Linked DNA regions of Posidoniimonas corsicana. The protein of the gene in region 1 binds, or shares a complex with, the protein of each later gene. Links are inferred from orthologs where the notes say so. Each region holds a gene or a part of one and is shown in the gene's direction. Other genes may lie near its edges. The genes, in order: KOR34_RS15095 and trxA.

Evidence for each region.
Region 2: the proteins of KOR34_RS15095 (region 1) and trxA are in contact, whole or in part, in a crystal structure (PDB 1F6M), measured with the Escherichia coli proteins. The link is inferred for Posidoniimonas corsicana from one-to-one orthologs.

Annotation. Positions count from the first base shown.
Region 1 is NZ_SIHJ01000001.1:3,913,872-3,923,564, reverse strand. What follows is about bases 3,788-6,650. They hold KOR34_RS15095 (NAD(P)/FAD-dependent oxidoreductase), read left to right. Parts: upstream 3,788-4,627; coding sequence 4,628-5,674; downstream 5,675-6,650. Other genes in these bases: carA (glutamine-hydrolyzing carbamoyl-phosphate synthase small subunit), read left to right, coding at 5,740-6,650; acs (acetate--CoA ligase), read right to left, coding at 3,788-4,387. Also shown: KOR34_RS15115 (aspartate aminotransferase family protein), read left to right, coding at 1-552; argF (ornithine carbamoyltransferase), read left to right, coding at 627-1,544; aroE (shikimate dehydrogenase), read right to left, coding at 1,564-2,415; more of acs, read right to left, coding at 2,432-3,787; more of carA, read left to right, coding at 6,651-6,867; KOR34_RS15085 (hypothetical protein), read left to right, coding at 7,100-7,627; KOR34_RS15080 (formylglycine-generating enzyme family protein), read left to right, coding at 7,698-8,954; KOR34_RS15075 (TRAFAC clade GTPase domain-containing protein), read left to right, coding at 9,034-9,693.
Region 2 is NZ_SIHJ01000001.1:3,463,152-3,472,836, reverse strand. The notes cover bases 3,396-6,250. They hold trxA (thioredoxin), read left to right. Parts: upstream 3,396-4,588; coding sequence 4,589-4,912; downstream 4,913-6,250. Other genes in these bases: KOR34_RS13295 (hypothetical protein), read left to right, coding at 5,142-6,250; KOR34_RS13305 (thioredoxin family protein), read right to left, coding at 3,730-4,308; KOR34_RS13310 (TRAP transporter large permease), read left to right, coding at 3,396-3,719. Outside these bases: KOR34_RS13325 (transglutaminase family protein), read left to right, coding at 1-694; KOR34_RS13320 (TRAP transporter substrate-binding protein), read left to right, coding at 861-1,877; KOR34_RS13315 (TRAP transporter small permease), read left to right, coding at 1,896-2,420; more of KOR34_RS13310, read left to right, coding at 2,427-3,395; more of KOR34_RS13295, read left to right, coding at 6,251-6,647; KOR34_RS26715 (hypothetical protein), read right to left, coding at 6,678-7,574; KOR34_RS13280 (M20/M25/M40 family metallo-hydrolase), read right to left, coding at 7,804-9,096; KOR34_RS13275 (hypothetical protein), read left to right, coding at 9,479-9,685. UniProt on the Escherichia coli protein: Participates in various redox reactions through the reversible oxidation of its active center dithiol to a disulfide and catalyzes dithiol-disulfide exchange reactions.

The DNA of each region.
Region 1 (9,693 bases):
GCGTTCGACGAGGTGCAGGCCGGCTGCGGCCGCACCGGCGAGTGGTTCGCCTACCAGCACGCGTCACTGGGGGACGGGGGCGTTACGCCGGACGTGATCACGTTGGCCAAGAGCCTGTGCGGCGGGGTCGCCGGCGGCGCCCTGCTGACCACGGCCGAGATCGCCCCCAGCCTGCGGCCCGGCATGCACGCGTCGACGTTCGGCGGCAACCCCATCGCTGCGGCGGCCGGCATCGCCACGATCGAGACCATCGAGGAAGAAAACCTGCTGGGCCGCGCCAGTCAGATCAGCGACGCCTTCGCCGCCCGCCTGCAGCCGCTGGTCGACAAGCTGCCGTACGTCGAGGAGCTGCGGGCGTGCGGCCTGATGATCGGCCTGGAGCTGTCGGTCGACGGGTCCCAGGTCGTGCAGCAGTGCATGGAACGCGGCCTGCTCATCAACTGCACCCAGGGCACGGTCATCCGGCTGCTGCCGGCCATGACCCTCACCGACGCCGAGGTCCAGGAAGGGTGCGACATCCTTGTCAACGTGATCGAGAATCTTGAGCTGTGACGCTTCGCCTGCCCCACCCCTCCCGGGTGGGCTGATTTGGCCGACAGCCGAGAACCAGTAGCCGAGAGCCCAACATGCGACACCTGGTTGCCCTGAGTGATCTGTCGAGCAGCGAGATCGAGGCGATCCTCGCCATCGCCGCGGACCTGAAGTCGAAGTTCGTCAGGGGGGTCCGCGAGCCGCTGTTCCCCGGCCGGATGATGGCGCTGCTGTTCGAGAAGCAGTCGCTGCGGACCCGCGTCAGCTTCGAGTCCTGCATGACCCACCTGGGCGGCGGCAGCATGATGCTGGGGGCCGACGCCGGGTTCGGCAAACGCGAGAGCATCGAAGACTTCACCCGCGTGCTCAGCGCCATGGTCGACGTGATCGTTGTGCGGGCGAAGAGCCACAGCACGGTGGAGGACGTCGCCGCGCACTCGACCTGCCCGGTGGTGAACGGCCTGACCGACCTCGACCACCCCTGCCAGGCGCTGGCCGACCTGCTGACCGTCCGCGAGCGGTTCGGCGGACTCAAGGGCAAGAAGATCACCTGGGTGGGCGACGGCAACAACGTGGCGCGGAGCCTGGCGGTGGGCTGCGCGAAGACCGGCGCCGAGTTCGCCATCGCGACCCCCACGGGCTACGAGCTCGCCAGGGAGTTCGTCGACCAGCTGCGGGCCGACTGCCCCGACGCCGCAATCACCGAGACGACCGACCCCCGCGAGGCCGTCGACGGGTGCGCCGCCATCTACACCGACGTGTGGGCCAGCATGGGGCAGGAGGCCGAGGAGGAGCAGCGCAAACGCGACTTCGCCGACTACCAGGTGAACGCGAAGCTGATGGGCGCGGCGCCGTCCGACGCGATCTTCCTGCACTGCCTGCCCGCCAAGCGGGGGCAGGAGGTCACCGACGAGGTGATGGACTCGCCGCAGAGCCTGGTGGTCGAGCAGGCCGCCAACCGGCTGCACGCGCAGAAGGGCGTGTTGGCTTGGCTGCTAGGCGAGCCGGCTTAGGGCCCGCGGCGGTGCGGCGTCAGCCAAAGATCGCCTCGAGCTCCCGCCGCATCACGCCGGGGTCGGCCTCGACGCCCGACCAGAGTTGGATCCCCACTACGCCCTGCTCGACGAGCATCCCCAGCCCGTCGATCACGCGGCAGCCCCGCTGCTCGGCGGTGTTGATCAGGTGCGTGCGCGGCGGGTTGATGATGACGTCGGCCACCACCATCGAGGGGGTCAGCGTATCGAAGTCGATCGCCAGCCGGGCGTCGACATCCGGGAACAGGCCGATCGACGTGGAGTTGACGACGATGTCCGTCTCCGGCGGCAGGCGGTAGTCGCCCTGCCACTCGGTTGCGACCGCGTCCGCCGCGGTGTTCTCGCGGATGGTCTTGGCGATCACTTCCGCCTTGGCGACCGTGCGGTTGACGATCGTCACCCGCGCCGCTCCCGCCAGCGCGAGCTCCACGCAGATTGCGCGGGCGGCGCCGCCCGCTCCGAACACCACCACCCGCTTGCCGGCCGGGCTCTCGATCCGGCCCAGCGAGCTGAGGAAGCCCTTGCCGTCGGTGTTCTCGCCGATCAGCCGGTCGCCGTCACGCACCACGCAGTTGACCGCCTGGATGACCGATGCGGACTCGGCCAGCCCGTCCAGGTGTTCGATCACCGCGACCTTGTGGGGGATCGTGCAGTTGAACCCGCGGAAGCCCATCGCCCGGGCGCCGCGGACCGCGTCCGCCAGGCCGGCGGCGCCGACCTCGATGGTCAGGTAACGCCAGTCGAGGCCGTGATGCCGGTAGGCGGCTTCGACCATCGCCTGGCTCGGGTTCTCGGCGATCGGCTGGCCGAAGCAGCCGGTCAGCTCCTGCTTGAAGTTGAGTTCCTGCATGGGGCGTGCGGGTTCTTTAGTCCTCGTCGTCACGCAGGCTGGCGATCACGCTGTAGTCCTCCAGCGTGGTGGTGTCGCCGACGGTCTCTTTGCCGGCGGCGATGTCCTTCAGCAGCCGGCGCATGATCTTGCCGCTGCGGGTCTTCGGTAGCGCGTTGGTGAAGCGGATGTCGTCCGGCTGGGCGAGGGCGCCGATCTCCTTGCGGACGTGCTGCTTGAGCGCTTCGCGGAGCTCGTCGCTCGGCAGGGCCTTCTTAAGCGTGACAAACACGGCCACGGCCTCGCCCTTGAGTTCGTGCGGCCGCCCGACCGCCGCCGCCTCGGCCACCTCGGGGTGCGAGACCAGCGCGCTCTCGATCTCGATGGTCGACAGCCGGTGACCCGAGACGTTCAGCACGTCGTCGATACGGCCCATGATCCAGTAGTAGCCATCGGCGTCGCGGCGGGCGTTGTCGCCGGCCAGGTACAGTCCGGGCGTCTTGGACCAGTAGACCTCCTTGTAGCGTTCGTCGTCGCCCCAGATGCCCCGGAGCATGCCGGGCCAGGGGTGCGAGATGGTGAGCCACCCGCCCTGGTCGACCCCGACCTCGGCGCCGTTCTCGTCGACGATCTTGGGCAGCACGCCTGGCAGCGGCACGCAGCAGCTGCCCGGCTTCGTGGCGATGGCGCCCGGCAGGGGCGACATCATGATGCCGCCCGTTTCGGTCTGCCACCACGTGTCGACGATCGGGCACTCCTCATTGCCGATTGTCTCGTGGTACCACATCCACGCCTGCGGGTTGATGCCCTCGCCGACGGTGCCCAGCAGCCGCAGCGAGCTGAGGTCGTGCTTCTCGACGTGCTCGTTGCCCCACTTGATGATGGCCCGGATGGCGGTCGGGGCGGTGTAGAACAGCGTCACCTTGTGGCGCTCGACCATGTCCCAGAAGCGGTCCTCGGCCGGGTGGTTGGGCGCGCCCTCGTACATCAGGCAGGTCGCGCCCGCGGAGAACGGCCCGTAGACCACGTAGCTGTGCCCGGTGATCCAGCCGCAGTCGGCCGTGCACCAGTAGACGTCCCCCTCGCGGTGGTCGAACACCCACTCGAACGTCTTCTTGGCGAACAGGTTGTAGCCGGCGGTGGTGTGCTTGATGCCCTTCGGCTTGCCGGTCGAGCCGCTGGTGTAGAGGATGAACAGCGGCGCCTCGCTGTCCATCGGCTCGGCCGGGCACTCGGGCGAGGCCGCCTTGACCAGCTCGTGCCACCAGTGGTCGCGGCCGTGGGTCCACTCGACCGCCTCGTTGACGCGGTCCAGCACGATGCAGTGCTCGACCGTGGGGCTCTTCTCCAGGGCCTTGTCGACGGTGTGCTTCAGGGGCAACGCCTTGCCGCGTCGCCAGGCGGCGTCGGCCGTGATCACGGCCTTGGCGCCGGCGTCGTTGTTGCGTTCGGCGATCGCCTCGGAGCTGAACCCGGCGAAGATCACCGAGTGCACGGCGCCGATGCGGGCGCACGCCAGCATGGCGATCGCCAGCTCCGGGGTCATCGGCATGTAGATCGAGACCCGGTCCCCCTTCTCGATCCCGAGCGACTTCATCGCGTTGGCGAACCGGCAGACCTGCTCCAGCAGCTCGGCGTAGGTCAGCGTCCGCTGGTCGCCCGGCTCGCCCTCCCAGATGATCGCGGCGCGGTCGCCGCGGCCCTCCGCGACGTGCTTGTCGACACAGTTGTAGCAGGCGTTGGTCTTGCCGCCGACAAACCACTCGGCGAACGGCTCGTTCCACTCCAGCGCGGTGTGGAACGGCTCGAACCAGTGCAGCTCCTCCTTGGCCAGGTCGGCCCAGAACTTGGTCGGGTCGGCGGCCGCCCGCTCCCACAGCTGATCGTACGCCTCGCGGGAGGGGATCCGCGACTGCTTGCTGAACTCTGCCGGCGGCGGGAAGAGCCGCGACTCATGCATCACATTGTCGATCTGACCGTGGGGGTCTGCCATCGAGGGCTCCGCGTAGAAAAAGAGAGCGTGACTAGAGATTGGCGATTGTGGCGGAGCAAAATGCGCGTGTCAAACGAGCGTGAACGGCGGTTGCGCACGTTTTTCACGCTCCGGCAACGCGCCGCGTGGATTCCCTTGGGAGCCCGCTGCGGCGAGTTTACGGTCCCGCCGGGCGGCGCTATAATCACGAAAATCGATTGCCCCCGCCGACCCCCTCCCCCCACACGGAAGCCCCCACCTGTGCCTGAACACGTCGTTATTGTTGGAAGCGGACCCGCCGGCTGGACCGCGGCCATCTACGCCGCCCGCGCCAACCTGAGCCCGGTGGTCTTCGAGGGGGCCGTGACCGAGGAGAACCGCCTGAGCGGCACCATGCCGCTGGGCCAGCTGGCCCTGACCACCGAGGTGGAGAACTTCCCGGGCTTCCCTGCGGGTGACCTCAGCGCGTACTTCAAGACGTCGCTGTCCGAGGAGCACCACTACCTGGCCGACATGCACAAGAAGGAGGGCGTGTCGGGCCCCGAGCTGATGCACCTGATGCGTCAGCAGGCGACCAACTTCGGCACGAAGGTCATCACGGACGACATCGTCGACGTCGACTTCAGCGGGCGCCCGTTCAAGCTCACCAGCAGCCAGGGCGAAACCGTCGAGGCCCACAGCGTGATCATCGCCACCGGCGCCCGGGCCAACTACCTCGGCCTGGACTCAGAAGAGATGTACAAGAACCGCGGCGTCAGCGCCTGTGCGGTCTGCGACGGGGCGCTGCCGCGTTTCCGCAACAAGCCGCTGGTGGTGGTGGGCGGCGGCGACTCGGCGGTCGAGGAGGCCGACTACCTGTCCAAGTACGCCAGCACCGTGCACCTGGTCCACCGCCGCGACACGCTCCGCGCCTCGAAGATCATGGCCGAGCGGGCGGAGAAAAACCCCAAGATCCAGATCGAGTGGAACAGCGAGGTCGGCGAGGTGCTGGGCACCGACGGCGACGGCGTGACCGGCGTGACCCTCAAGAGCACGGTCGACGACTCGACCCGCCAGCTGGACGCCGGCGGCATGTTTGTCGCGATCGGCCACACGCCCAACACGCGGTTTCTCGAGGGCAAGGTCGAGATGAACGACAAGAAGTACCTCAGGTGGACCGTGCCGTTCCGCACCAACACGAGCGTCGAGGGCGTGTTCGCCGCCGGCGACGTCGCGGACGACTACTACCGCCAGGCGATCACCGCGGCGGGCACCGGCTGCATGGCGGCGCTCGACGCCGAACGCTGGCTGGCCGCCCAGGGTCTGTAAGCAAGTAACCAGCAGCGTCCCCTGCCCCGCCCGAGCGGGGCCTCGCAACCCAACGGTCTTAACGTATGTCTCAGCCTGCAAAGCTCGCTCTGGAAGACGGCACGGTGTTCACGGGCGTGTCGATCGGCGCCGAGGGCGAGGTCGACGGCGAGGTCTGCTTCAACACCTCGATGACCGGGTACCAGGAGATCCTCACCGACCCCAGCTACTGCGGGCAGATCGTCACGATGACGTACCCGCAGATCGGCAACTACGGGGTCAACGAGGAAGATGTCGAGAGCTCCAAGCCGCACCTTCGCGGCTTCGTGGTCCGCGAGCACAGCCGCATCCAGAGCAACTTCCGCTGCGAGGAGAGCCTGAGCGAGTACCTGCGTTCGCACAACATCGTGGCGATCGAGTCGATCGACACCCGCGCGCTGGTGCGGCTGATCCGCTCGCAGGGCGCCATGCGGGGCGTGCTGTCGACCACCGACCTGGACGACGCCAGCCTGGTCGCCAAGGCCAAGGCCTCGCCCGGCCTGGTGGGCCGTGACCTGGTGCAGGAGGTCGCGCCCGAGCAGGCCGCCGCCTGGAGCCAGCCGCTGAGCACGTGGACCCGCCTGGACGGTCTGCAGCACGGTCCGCAGGATGATTCGGCGCCGCACATCGCCGCGCTCGACTTCGGCATGAAGTGGAACATCCCTCGGCACCTGGTGAACATGGGCTGCCGGGTCACCATCCTGCCGGGCTCCGCCACCGCCGACGACGTGCTGGCCATCAACCCGGACGGCGTGTTCCTGTCCAACGGCCCCGGCGACCCCGAGCCGGTCGCTTACGCCGTGAAGACCATCCAAGGCCTGCTCGGCAAGAAGCCGATCTTCGGCATCTGCCTGGGCCACCAGCTGCTGTCGCTGGCGTGCGGCGCCAAGACGTTCAAGATGAAGTTCGGACACCGCGGCGCCAACCAGCCGGTGCAGGACCTTGGTACCGGCAAGGTGGAGATCACCTCGCAGAACCACGGCTTCGCGGTCGACGCCGACTCGCTGCCCTCCGACCTGGAGGTCACGCACGTGAGCCTCAACGACCGCACCATCGAGGGCGTGCAGCACCGCTCGGCCCCGGCGTTCAGCGTGCAGTTCCACCCGGAGGCCTCGGCCGGGCCGCACGACAGTCACTACCTGTTCGACCGCTTCTGGCAGATGGTCCAGAACTAGCCGCCGCCTCAGGCGACGCGGCTTGGCCCCCCAGTCGGGCCTGACTTGCGGGCCGCTGCGCCCGCCCGCGGGCTTTTCGTTTGCCTGCCCCCGGAACGTGACCTACGTTTCAGATGGCAGAGCGTACAGACTCACAACGGGCAGAGTCTGTCGCTAGGGCAGCCACCTTTTCTAGGCGTGCGCACCAGCGCGCCGGGCATTCTTCTCCAACCCAACAATGGGCGCCTACCCGATGGCAACCGCTGCGCTAGAACCAACCTTTGCGTGCCTGACCGAGTGGTCCGATCAACGGCAGCGGTACGAGGCCGACCTGCAGGAATCGTTCGACGCGCTCGACGCGTTCCAACGACAGCTCGACGCCTGGCAGCGGCGGCTGGCGGACGAGCAGGAGCAGCTGGATGAGCAGCGGGCCCGCCTGAAGGAGCTGGCGGACGCCAACGGCCAGGCCGACCAGTCCGCCGATCAGCTCAAGAGCGAGAACGCCAGGCTCAGCGAAGAGGCCGAGCAGGCCCGCCAGGGGCAGCAGGACCTGCAGCGGCAGCTCGAGGAGGCCCGCGCCGAGCTGGCCCGCGAGAAGCAGCACTGGAGCGGCGAGCTGGAGCGGGTCGCGAAGCTGCTGGAGCAGCAGTCCGCGGCCCCGGCCGACGCGCCGGCCGCCGCCGGGCCCGGCCCGGCCGTGTCTGGCGACCCCGTGCTGGGGTCGGTAGTCGCCCAGTTCAGCAAGCTGCGGCAGCAACGCGCCGAGCGCGGCCACCGCTAGCCGGCCGCCGCGCCCCGACACACCTAGGCACCTCACCTTGAAGACCAATTCCCTGAACCGAGGCGAACCCGTGACAGCAGCCATCCTTACCCCGCTGAGGGCGTGCCTCCGCTGGAGCGAGTGGCTCGACAGCGAGCTGACCATCGGCGCCGCCGGAGTCGCGCTGCTGCTGATCGGCCTGGCGTTCGGGCAGCCGGTGTTGGCCGGCGCCGGCGCCGTCGGCGCGTGCATGGTCGCCCGCAACCTGATAAAGCGGAGCGGCCGCTTTGGTCCGGTTGCCGGCGGTGACGACTGGGCCGGCCCGCGGCAGGGCGCCGGCGGTCCGCAGCAGCAGGACACGCCGCCCCGGGCGCCGCGGCCGCGGAAGCCGAGCACCAGCGAGGGCGACCTCATCGACGAGATGCTGGCCGACCGGCGGTACGCGCTGCTCTTGCGCCCCGAGACCGCCAGCCAGATCGACCGCGAGCAGTACGTGCGGGCGATCCGCGCCCTGGACGAGGCGATGGCGCTCACTCCGGCCGGCTCGGTGCTGGTGGGGGTGGCCGCCGAGCGTGAAACGCTCGGCCACGAGGCGACCGCCAACCTGCTCGAGGCGGGCTCCGAGGCCGTGGCCCGCGTGGAGCCCTGCTACCTGGACCGCTACACGGTCACCAACGCCGACTTCCAATGCTTCGTCGACGCCGGCGGCTACGAGGCCCTCGAGTTCTGGCCGGAGGAGGCGCTGCCGGCGCTGTTCGACTTTGTGGACCAGACCGGCGTCACCTCGCCCCGGTTTTGGCGAGACGGCCACCACACGCCGGGGGAAGAGGACCTGCCGGTGGTGGGCGTCAGCTGGTACGAGGCGGTCGCCTACGCCCGCTGGGTGGGCAAGCGGCTGCCGAACGACGCCGAGTGGACCAAGAGCTGCGCCTGGCCGGTCGAGTCGGCCCCGGGCCGCGTGGCCCAGCGGCGCTACCCGTGGGGCGAATCGTTCGACACCCGCAAGGCCAACCTGTGGTCGGCCGGGCACGGCAAGCCGGTCGCCGTCGACGTCTACCCGGACGGCGCCACCGTGGGCGGCCTCGAGCAGATGGTGGGCAACGTGTGGGAGTGGACCAGCTCCACCCTCGACGAGACCACTCCCCAGTCGGTCAAGTTCCCGTCCGCGCTGCGGACCATCCGGGGCGGCGCTTACAACACGTACTTCGAGAACCAGGCCACCTGCCACTTCCAGAGCGCCGAGCACCCGCTCTCGCGGCGGCCGAACATCGGCATCCGGCTGGCGATCAGCATGGACGTGCTGGCGTCGGCGTCGCAGGGCGCCGGCGAGCAGGCTGTTCAGCCGTAGCGCGCCCGCCCGCCAACACCCCTCCGCCCCCGCCGCCAGGCGGGACGGCCACCGCTCCAACCACAAGCATCAACCGACCATGTCGCAACTCATCAACGTGCCGCTGGAGTCGTTTCTGCTGGCCCAGCGGGCCGCGCCGCTCGACTGCCTGATCTGCGGGACCGAGAACAGCTCCGCCACCGAGCGGTGCAGCCGCTGCTCGGCGCCGCTGGCGATCTCGCGGGCCGCCGCCGGCTCGCGCCGCGCGCCACAGCTGATCGCGGTGGTCGGCGCGCCGGGCGTCGGCAAGACGGTCTACCTGGGGATGATGATGGACATGCTGGTGCGCCGGGTCGGCGGCATCAGCGCGTGCGTTTGCGGGCCGTACTCCATCGGGCTGCAGCAGGCCACCACCACGTCGCTCGCGTCGGGCTACTACCCGGACCGCACCTCGCTGAACCCGGAGGACTGGCACTGGGTGCACTGCCAGGTGGACTGCAGCCGCGGGAGGCGGCGGACCGAGCTGGTGCTGGCGGACGTGTCCGGCGAAGCGTGGCGGCAGGAAGCCGACCGGCCCGGCACGCACCCCGCGCTGGGGGCGCTGCTCAAGAAGTGCTCCGGCATGATGATCATCGCCGACGCGCAGCAGCTGCACGGCGGCGACCACACGGGCGACTTTATTGTGCTCAAGCTGCTGTCCCAGCTGGAGGAGTCCCGGCGGCGGGAAAAACGCTCCTCCCGCAGAGCGAACCGGACGCCG
Region 2 (9,685 bases), 450 kb from region 1 along the record:
CGTGGAGTACTTCTCGATCCTCGAGGCGCACCGCGGGCTGTCGCTATCAGCGACCAGCGAGGTCGAGGTGCGCGAGGCGCCCGCCCCCGGCGCCGGCGCGCCCTGGGAGCAGGTCCGCGACGCGCTGCCGCAGGCGGCGCCCGACGCGGTGATCCGCCCGTACCTGTACGCGTTCCCCTCGGCCAAGGCGCCCGTCGCTGCGGCGTTGGCCGAGTACGCGAGGGCGGCGTTCACGCCGGCGCGGCCGATTGTGGACGCGCTCCGCGAGTTCACCACCCGCGTCAACCAGGACTTCAAGTACGACCCCCGCGCCACCACCGTCAGCACCCCGGTCATGGAGGCCTTCGAGCAGCGGGCCGGGGTGTGCCAGGACTTCGCCCACGTGGCGATCGCGTGCCTGCGTTCTATCGGGCTGGCGGCGCGTTACGTTAGCGGCTACCTGCGGACGCTCCCCCCGCCGGGAAAGCCGCGGCTGGTGGGCGCAGACGCGTCGCACGCGTGGGTGTCGCTCTATTGCGGCGAGGACGGCTGGGTCGACGCGGACCCGACCAACGCCGTGCTGCCGGGGACCGACCACATCACCATCGCCCACGGTCGCGACTACGCCGACGTCTGCCCGATCCAGGGCGTGTATGTCGGCGGCGGCGGGCACACGATGGACGTGTCGGTCGACGTGGCGCCGATAAAGAACTAACGCACGCGTTCGCTGCTGGTTGCGTCAGATGACGCGGCGACTGCAACCAGCGTACGGGCGCCGCCGCCCGGCCGCCGCATCTTGGTCCGCGCTGTATCATTGCGGGCGGGTTTCTCGTAGAGTAGGGGTCTCGTTACCCCGGTGCTCATCTACCGCCGCGATCGCAATGCTTGGCAAATCCAACTCATTCCTCGTTGTGGGCCTCTGCGCCGGCGTGCTCGCGGCGACCCTCGGCTTCGCCATGATGCGGGGCGCGTCGGGCGCGGTCGCGGGCGAAGCCCCCGCGCGGGTGCTGAAGCTCGCCCACAGCCTCGACGAGAAGCACCCCGTGCACCTGGCGATGCTGTACATGGCCGGCGTGCTGGACCAGAAGTCGCAAGGCCAGCTGCGGCTGCAGATCTACGCCAACGGATCGCTCTGCGGCGAGGCCGAGTCGATCGAGCAGATGCAGCAGGGCGTGCTCGACCTGGCCAAGACGTCCACCGCGCCGCTGGAGAGCTTCGTCCCCGAGATGGCCGTGCTGGGCGTGCCGTACGTGTTCACCAGCGACGACCAGTACTGGCGGGTGCTGGATGGGGAGGTCGGCCAGGAGCTGCTCGACGCCGGCCAGGGCGTGGGGCTCAAGGGGCTCTGCTTCTACGACGCCGGCGCCCGCAGCTTTTACACCGTGAAGCGGCCCATCCTCAAGCCCGAGGACCTGGAGGGGCTGAAGATCCGCGTTCAGCAGAGCAAGACCGCCATCGCGATGGTCGACGCGTTGGGCGGTTCGCCAACGCCCATCGAGTGGGGCGAGCTGTACTCGGCGCTGCAGACCAGCACCGTGGACGGCGCCGAGAACAACCTGCCGAGCTACTTCTCGAACCGGCACTTCGAGGTCTGCCGCCACTTCAGCCTCAGCCGCCACACCCGCGTCCCCGATGTGCTGCTGTGCAGCGGCGACACCTGGAACTCGCTGTCCGCCGAGGAGCAGGGCTGGCTGCAGCAGGCGGCCGACGAGTCGGCCCGCATGCAGCGCAAGCTCTGGGACCTTGAGACCGAGCGCGTGCTCGGCGTGCTGGCGGCCGAGGGCGTGAGCGTGCACGAGCCGGACCTGGCGCCCTTCGCCGAGAAGGTGAAGGGGCTGCACCAGAGCTACGACGGCGCCCCGATCGGCGACCTCCTGCGACGGATTGCGGAGGAGTAGGCCCACGTGCAAAGAGCTATGAAACTTGGCGTCTGGCTCCTCGAGGCGTCGGTCGCGGCGATCATGGCCGTGCTGGTGCTGGTGGTGTTCTGGGGCGTGTTCACGCGGTTCCTGCTGGGCTCCGCCAGCCAGTGGACCCAGGAGGCCGCCGAGTACCTGATCATCTGGCTCACGTTCCTGGGCGCAGCGGCCGGGTTCCGCCGCTGGGAGCACCTGGGCCTGGACTGGATGGCCGAGAAGCTGACCCCGGACGCCCGCCGCGTGCTGGAGGTGATCTCCGCGTTGATCTGCGCGCTGTTCGCCGGCGCGGCGCTCCTGTGGGGCGGCTACGTGCTGGTCTCCAAGACGCTGGCGACCGGGCAGGTTACGACGATCGATTTCATGGGGCTGCCGACGCTCGCCAAGGGCTGGGTCTACCTGGCGGCGCCGCTGGGCGGGGTGCTGATCTGCCTGTTCTCGCTGATGCGGGCCTACCGGATCGCGGTCGGCGCCGAGCAGGTCGGCCACGATCACGGCGACAACGCACCGCAGCAGGAAGCCTAGCCGACTATGGACGTGCAGATTGTCCTGATCATCGTCGCGTTCTTCACGATGCTGCTGATGAACGTGCCCGTGGCGATCGCCATCGGCGGCGCCGCGTTCATCGCGATCCTCTCGCTCGGCGACACGCCGGCCAGCTACGTGGTCGCGCTGCGGATGAGCTCCGGCATCGCCAAGTTCAGCCTGTTGGCGATCCCGTTCTTCGTGCTGGCGGGCCAGCTCATGGGCGAGGGCGGCATGGCCCGCCGGTTGATCGAGTTCGCCACCACGCTGGTCGGCCACCTCAAGGGCGGGCTGGCGTACGTCTGCACGCTGACCTGCATGCTGTTCGGCGCGATCTCCGGGTCGGCCACCGCGGCGGTCAGCAGCATCGGCGGGATGATGATCCCCGAGATGCAGCGCAACGGCTACGACCGCGACAAGAGCGTCGCGCTGACGACCACCGCCGCCACCACCGGGCTGATGATCCCGCCGAGCAACGTGATGATCGTGTTCGCCGTGGTGGCGGGCGACGTGTCGGTCGGGGCGTTGTTCCTGGCCGGCGTGCTGCCGGGGATCCTGACCGGGCTGCTGCTGATGGCGGCCTGCCTGGTGACCGGCTTCAGCGGGGACGAGCAGGCCAGCCAGCGGTCGTCGCTCCGCGAGGTGTCGCGGGCCGCGCTGGCCGCGGCGCCGAGCCTGCTGCTGATCGTGATCGTGCTGGGCGGCATCCTGGGCGGCGTGTTCTCAGCCACCGAGGCGGCCGCCATCGCCGTGCTGTACGCGTTCCTGCTGACGTTTGTCGTGTACCGCGAGGCGCCGCTGTCCGCGCTGCCGCAGATGCTGCTCCGGGCGGGCGTGACGACTTCGGTCATCTTCCTGCTGATCGGCGCCAGCCAGGCGATGAGCTGGGTGCTGGTCTACCAGAACATCCCGCAGACGATCAGCCTGACCCTGTTGTCGCTGTCCAGCAACCCGGTGGTGATCCTGCTGATCATCAACGCGGTGCTGCTGGTGGTCGGCGCGTTCATGGACATGACCCCGGCCGTGCTGATCTTCACGCCGATCTTCCTTCCAGTCGCGATGGAACTCGGCATGGACCCGGTTCAGTTCGGCATCATGATCATCGTGAACCTGTGCATCGGGCTCTGCACGCCGCCGGTGGGCACCTGCCTGTTTATCGGCTGCGGCGTGGGTAAGACCACCATCGCGCGGGTGGCGTGGCCGATGATCCCGTTCCTGATCGCGATGGTGGTCGCGCTGCTGATCATCACCTACGTGCCGGCCATCTCGCTGTGGCTCCCCAAGGCGCTGGGCCAGTAGGCGGCCCGCGCTAGCCGAAGTACTCCGGCTCGCCGCCCGGCTTCCACTTGATGTTGCAGCCGATGCTCGGCTTTTGGTCCTCGCCGGGGGTCTTGCCGGCCAGCACCTCGTCGGCCGCCGCCCGCAGGTCCTCCCCCGTCACGGGCACGCCGTTGCCGGGGCGGCTGGCGTCGAACTGGCCGCGGTAGACCAGCTTCTGGTCCGCGTCGAACAGGAAGAAGTCGGGCGTGCAGGCCGCCTTGTACGCGATCGCGACGTCCTGCGTCTCGTCGTACAGGTACGGGAACGTGTAGCCGCGCGACTTGGCCTCGGCGACCATCTTCTCCGGCGAGTCGTCCGGGTAGTTGGCCACGTCGTTCGCGCTGATGCCCACCACGGCCAGGCCGCGGGCCTGGTAGTCGTCGGCGAACCTCTTCAGCTCGTCGGCGATGTGGATCACGAACGGGCAGTGGTTGCACATGAAGACCACCAGCAGGCCCTTGGCGTCGGCGAAATCGCCCAGCGAAACGTCCTTGCCGTCGACGTTCGGAAGGGTGAAATCGGGCGCCTGGGTGCCCAGGGGCAGCATGGTGCTGGGGGTCTTTACCATTGGGGTCTCCTGCGGAGGGCGGTAGCGAGGGCGAACCCGGCAGGGCCGGGCGGGTCCTGCAGTATTACGGGTCGCCCGCGGGCCGCCAACCGGCGGGCGGCCGACCCGGAGCGTTGACACGGCCCCCGCAGATCCTACAATCGGTTGCACGCAAACAACTTACGTCGCACGCGGCCGAGCGATCGAACCCGCGCTGTAGCGTTGCCGTAGTCAGTAACTAGATCCATCGGCCGGCGCGGTCTTTCGAGCGCCGGCCGAACCCTAGCGCAGGAGAGATACCGTGGGCGTCCAAGAAGTCAACGACGATAACTTTGAAGCGGAAGTGCTGCAGGCTGGCGAGCCCGTGCTGGTCGACTTCTGGGCCCCCTGGTGCGGCCCCTGCCGCCAGATCGCCCCGCTGGTCGAAGAGCTGGCCGGCGAGAACACCGGCGCCGCCAAGATCGTGAAGCTCAACGTCGACGACGCCCCCGGCGCCGCGCAGAGCTACGGCGTGAGCAGCATCCCCACGCTGATGGTGTTCAAGGGCGGCGAGGTGGTCGACCGCTTTGTCGGCGTGCAGCCGAAGAACCGCCTGCAGGACGCGCTGGACGCCGCCAAGGCGTAACGCGTCACGCCGCCCAGACCCGCTTGCGGGCACGGGCGGCCTGCAACCCAAACCCAATCGAAAGCCCCGTCGCATGCTAGCGGCGGGGCTTTCTTCGTTGGCGGCGGCCGGAATCGCCTCAAGTCGATCGCACGCCGGGCCGAAACGGAAGATAGGCAAATCTTATCGTTTGTGACGGTCGCACGGGCGGGACGCCCCCGCTGCGGCCCGAGGAAGGAACCCGCGACCGATGCCCGACCACACGCCCCAGCCCGCCGGCTCCCCGACCGAGTCACGCCTCGACCCGCCGCACCCGGTGCACGGCCCCTCGACCAAGGCGGCCGCGACCGCCGCCGTCGGCGACGCGGGCGGCCACGCCCGCGGCGCGCTGGAGCTGGAGTCGTCGCAGCCGATCGAGAAGCACGCCGCCGAGCTGGCCGAGCGGCTGCAGCGGCAGCAGGAGGCCCTGCAGCGCCGCGCCGCCGAGCTCGACGCCCGCGAGGCCGACCTGGCCGACAAGGTCGAGTCGGCGAAGCTGTGGTTTGAAGAACAGAACCAGTTGCTCGAGCAGGGCGGGCTGCCGCCGCAGGACGCGTCCGCCCCGCCCGCGGTCGACGAGCAGGCCGCCGAGGCGCTCGACGAGATGCGCCGGGCGCTCTCCCGGCGCGAGCACGAGCTCGACCAGCGGCAGGCGGACCTCTACCGCGAGATCGAGGAGCTGACCGCGCAGAAGGGCAAGCACGGCGACCGGGTCGCGGACCTGGACCGCCGGCAGCAGAAGCTCGAGCGGCTGGAAGAGGAGATTAAGCAGCGCGAGGCCACGCTCTCCGTCGAGCAGAGCGGCAAGGGGAAGGCCGAGGCCGACCTCCAGCGGCGGCGCGCCGAGGTCGAGGCCCAGACGCAGGACCTGCAGAATCAGATCGCGGAGTTCGCCCAGCGCGAGGCCCAGCTCGCCGCCCGTCAGGCGGAAATCCAGCTGGCCATCAAGCGGTACGAGGCGCTCGGCGTCACCGAGCGACGCATCGCCGAGGCCGAGAGCCAGAGCAACCAGTCCAACGCCCGCGCGCTGCACCTCGACGAGGCCGAGGCGATGCTGTCGGAGGAGAAACGCGTGCTGCAGCGGGCCCAGTCGCAGCTCAAGGCGGACCGCCAGGCGCTGCAGCAGACGCAGCTCATGGAACGGCGCAAGATCGAGGAGGAGCGGGCGGCGTTCAAGCAGGAGATGGCCCACGAGAAGGCGCTGCTGGCCCGCCGCAGCGAGCGCGTCGACGAGCGGGAGTCGGCGCTCGAGCGGCTGCAGGTCGAGCTTCAGGAGACGCAGCGCGAGGTGCTGGAGATGCGGCTGGCGACCGAGGAGACCTGGGCCCAGCTCACCGGCGCCCTGGCGCCTGCCACGCTGACCCGGTCGATCGCGCAGGTCCGGGCGCGGCTCAGCGACCACTACGAGCAGACGCTCCGCGAACTCGAGGAGAGGCGGGTGGAGCTGGAGTCGGTCTCGACTCAGCTGGGCGAGGAGCAGCACCGCCTGGAGGAGCACGGCCGGCAGCTGCTGGAGTGGTCACGCCGCCGGGACGAGGAGATCGAGAAGCAGGCGGCCCGGCTGGTCGCCAGGGAGCGCGAGCTCGACCGCCAGCAGGCGCACTACGAGACGCTCGAAACAAAGTGGGACCGCGAGCGGGCGGAGCTGCGGGCGAGGATCCGTGACCTGCTGGGCTCGATGCGGCACGGGTCGGGCCCCGCCGCGAAGGCCGCGTAGCGCGGCGCTGAGTCCGTTGTCGACCGGCCGCTACTCAGCGGCGTCGTCGGTCGACTCGTCGGCTTTTTCTTCGGCGGAGTCGGCCGGCTTCTCGTCGGAAGTTCCAAACTCGCTCTCGACCTGCACGGTGGACTCGCTGGCCGAGTAGCTGCTGGCCAGCGACGACTCGCTCGCCGAGCTGCGACGCTCGTTGGCCAGCCGGGTCGACTCCTTGGCGTAGGCCATCGCGGCGTTGATCTGCTGGCTGGTGAAGTAGCGGTTGCGGACCGAGCTGCGGGCCGTGCCGGTCAGCTTCTGGGCCAGCTCGGTCCAGGAGAGGTCGTTGTTCAGGTTCCAGACCGCCGCCTGAGCGGCGCCGTGGTCCAGCTTGCCCGTGCCGAACGCGGTCAGCAGCTCGACCACTTCCGGGCGGTCCACGACCTGGTCGACCGGGCGGATCTCGTAGGGCTTGCTCGAGGACGGGTCACGCTTGCCGTGCTCCAGGCACAGCACCGCCACGTCCAGCTTCGCGACCTTCTCGGCCGGGATGCTGAAGGCGCCGCCGCCGCCGCCCAGGCCGCCGCCACCGCCGCCCAGGCCGCCGCCGACCGACTGGGCGCCGCCGCCACCACCGCCGCCGAAACCACCGCCGCCCAGGCCACCGCCGCCGCCGCCAAACTGGGCGGCCACTGGCACTCCGGCGAACGCCTCGGGCAGCTTCAACGCGACCGGGTTCTTGGTCTTGTTGGCGATGATGATCTTGGCTTCGCGGTCGCTCTTCGCGACGAACTTGACGTCCACGTCGCCGCTCTCGATGGCGTCGAACAGGTCGATCTCGGCCGGTGGGTTCACCGTTGCGGGCGCTTTGGCCGAATCGGCCGCGTGCGCGGCGCCGGTTATCAGCAGGCCAGCGATCGTGAGGACGCCAAGTAGCAAGCGGGAAACCATTTCAGGACTCCGGAGTAACGCAGACGCTGCCGAGAGCAGCGGGAGGGGACAGCAGGTACGCTCAGCGGACCGAGGGGGATCTTCCCCTCGCCTGCGTCCAGCATAATCAGCGGGCCTGGTAAAACCAAGCAATCTGGGCGAATTTCGCCCGCCGGCTGACGGCCTAAGGGCCTCCGGGGCCCGGGGTTGCGGCCAGGCGCCCGCCGCGGGAGGGGCGCCGCCGGGGGGCTCAGCCTGCGGGCTGGATCCCCGCGATCACCACCCGCTCCACCCGGCCCTGCCGCTCGATCTGCAGGGCGATCTCCGCGGCGTCTTCGGCCAGCCGCTGCATGAGGAGGGTCTCGAACTGGCGGGAGTCGGCGAAGGTCTCTCCGTCGATCATCCGCACGCGGTCGTGCAGCTCCAGCCCGGCCGCGGCGGCGGGCGAGTCGGCCGCCACCCGGGTCAGGAATACCGTGCCGGGCTCGGCGTCGTCGGCCCGCCAGGAGATGCCGACCCGCGGCCGGGGCGCGTCGGCCGGCAGCGGCGGCAGGGGCCGCTCGCGGCGGGCCTGCAGCGACTTGCCCTCGTTCATGCCCTGCCAGCGGAACGCGGGCAGCGCGTCGGCGTCGGCCGCGGTGGTGGCCAGGTCGAACAGGTAACGCGAGACCAGCCGCACGCCCTCGGTGTTGATCTCACCGACGTCGTCGCTGGGGCGGTGGTAGTCGTCGTGCAGACCGGTGTGCAGCATCAGCGTGGGCACGCGCCGCTTGAGGAAGTTCCAGTGGTCGCTGTTGTCCTCCAGCTCCCAGGTGAAGTCGAGCCACAGCCCCTGGTCGGCGGCCACGCTGGCCAGCCTCCGCAGGCCGACGCCCGTGCGGGTACAACTAACCTCCAGGCGGTCTTCGCGCATGCGGCCTACCATGTCGATGTTGATCGACAGCGGCACCTGCTCGATCGGCACGGTCGGCCGGTTGCACCAGTGCTGGCTGCCCAGCAGCCCCAGCTCCTCGGCGTCCCAGAACGCGATGATCAGCGACCGCCGGGGTCGGATGTCGTGCAGCGCGACCGCTTGGGCGAATTCGAGCACGGCCGCCACGCCGCTGGCGTTGTCGTCGGCGCCGTTGTGGATGTAGCCGATCGGGCCGAAGCTGGTGCGGCGGTCGCCGTAGCCGACGTGGTCGTAGTGGGCGCCGATCAGCACGTGCTCGTTCTTGAGCTGCTCGTCGCTGCCGGGCCAGATAGCCAGCACATTCCGCCGGCCGCCCGGGAACGGCTGGTAGAACTCGTCCTCGGTCCCGCCGCCCTGCCAGCCCATCTCCTGGAGCTGCTTGACCAGGTAGGACGCGGCCGCGCGGCCGCCGCGGGCGCCGGCCCGGCGGCCCTCCATCGCGTCCGAGGCGAGCACCTCCAGGTGGGCCAACGCCTCGTCCGCCCGGATCGAGGCCAGCGCCGCCATCTTGGCGTGCTCCTCAGCGGGGGCGGGGGCGCACAGCAGGCTGGCCATCAGGGCGAGCTGCAGCGTCTGTTTGGTGAGACTCACCGAGTTGTCCTCTGGGCATGACGACACAGCGCCGGGCGTCGCCACGCCGTTGGCTGATTCAGGTCGGGTATCGACCGCCGCCCCGCCCGCAGGCCTTACGCGATTGCCGAACCCGTTAGAAGCAGCATAACAGCGGCGTCACTACCGGCAGAGTCTGCCTAGGTTCCGGAGTGGCAGCAACAGTGGGCTGGAGTTTGCGTTGCCGTCGGTACCGATTCCCGTCGGCCGATTGTCGGTGGGTGCAGCCCAAGAGGTCTTGCCGATTCGACTGGACACCTTAACGCCGATTGTCGCAAGCGACACGGACAATCGGCCGAAACAAACTTCACACTGGCCGGATCGCTCCCGGCCGAATATCGCTGCTACCCTGCGAAGCCCTTCAATGCCCCTTGTAGTCAAGTACAAGTATCGCGACCTGACGCAGTCGGAGCTTGATGAGCTAGGCCCGGATGCGCTAACGATGCGTCCTGCCAGACGCCTCAAGCCATTGGACGAAGCGGAGCTGGCGACACTCACCAAGAGTCGGCTCTTGCAGTATCGGAAGCGGGCGCTCGCTCTCGAAAACTGCTTGGCCGAGTCTGACTATCTA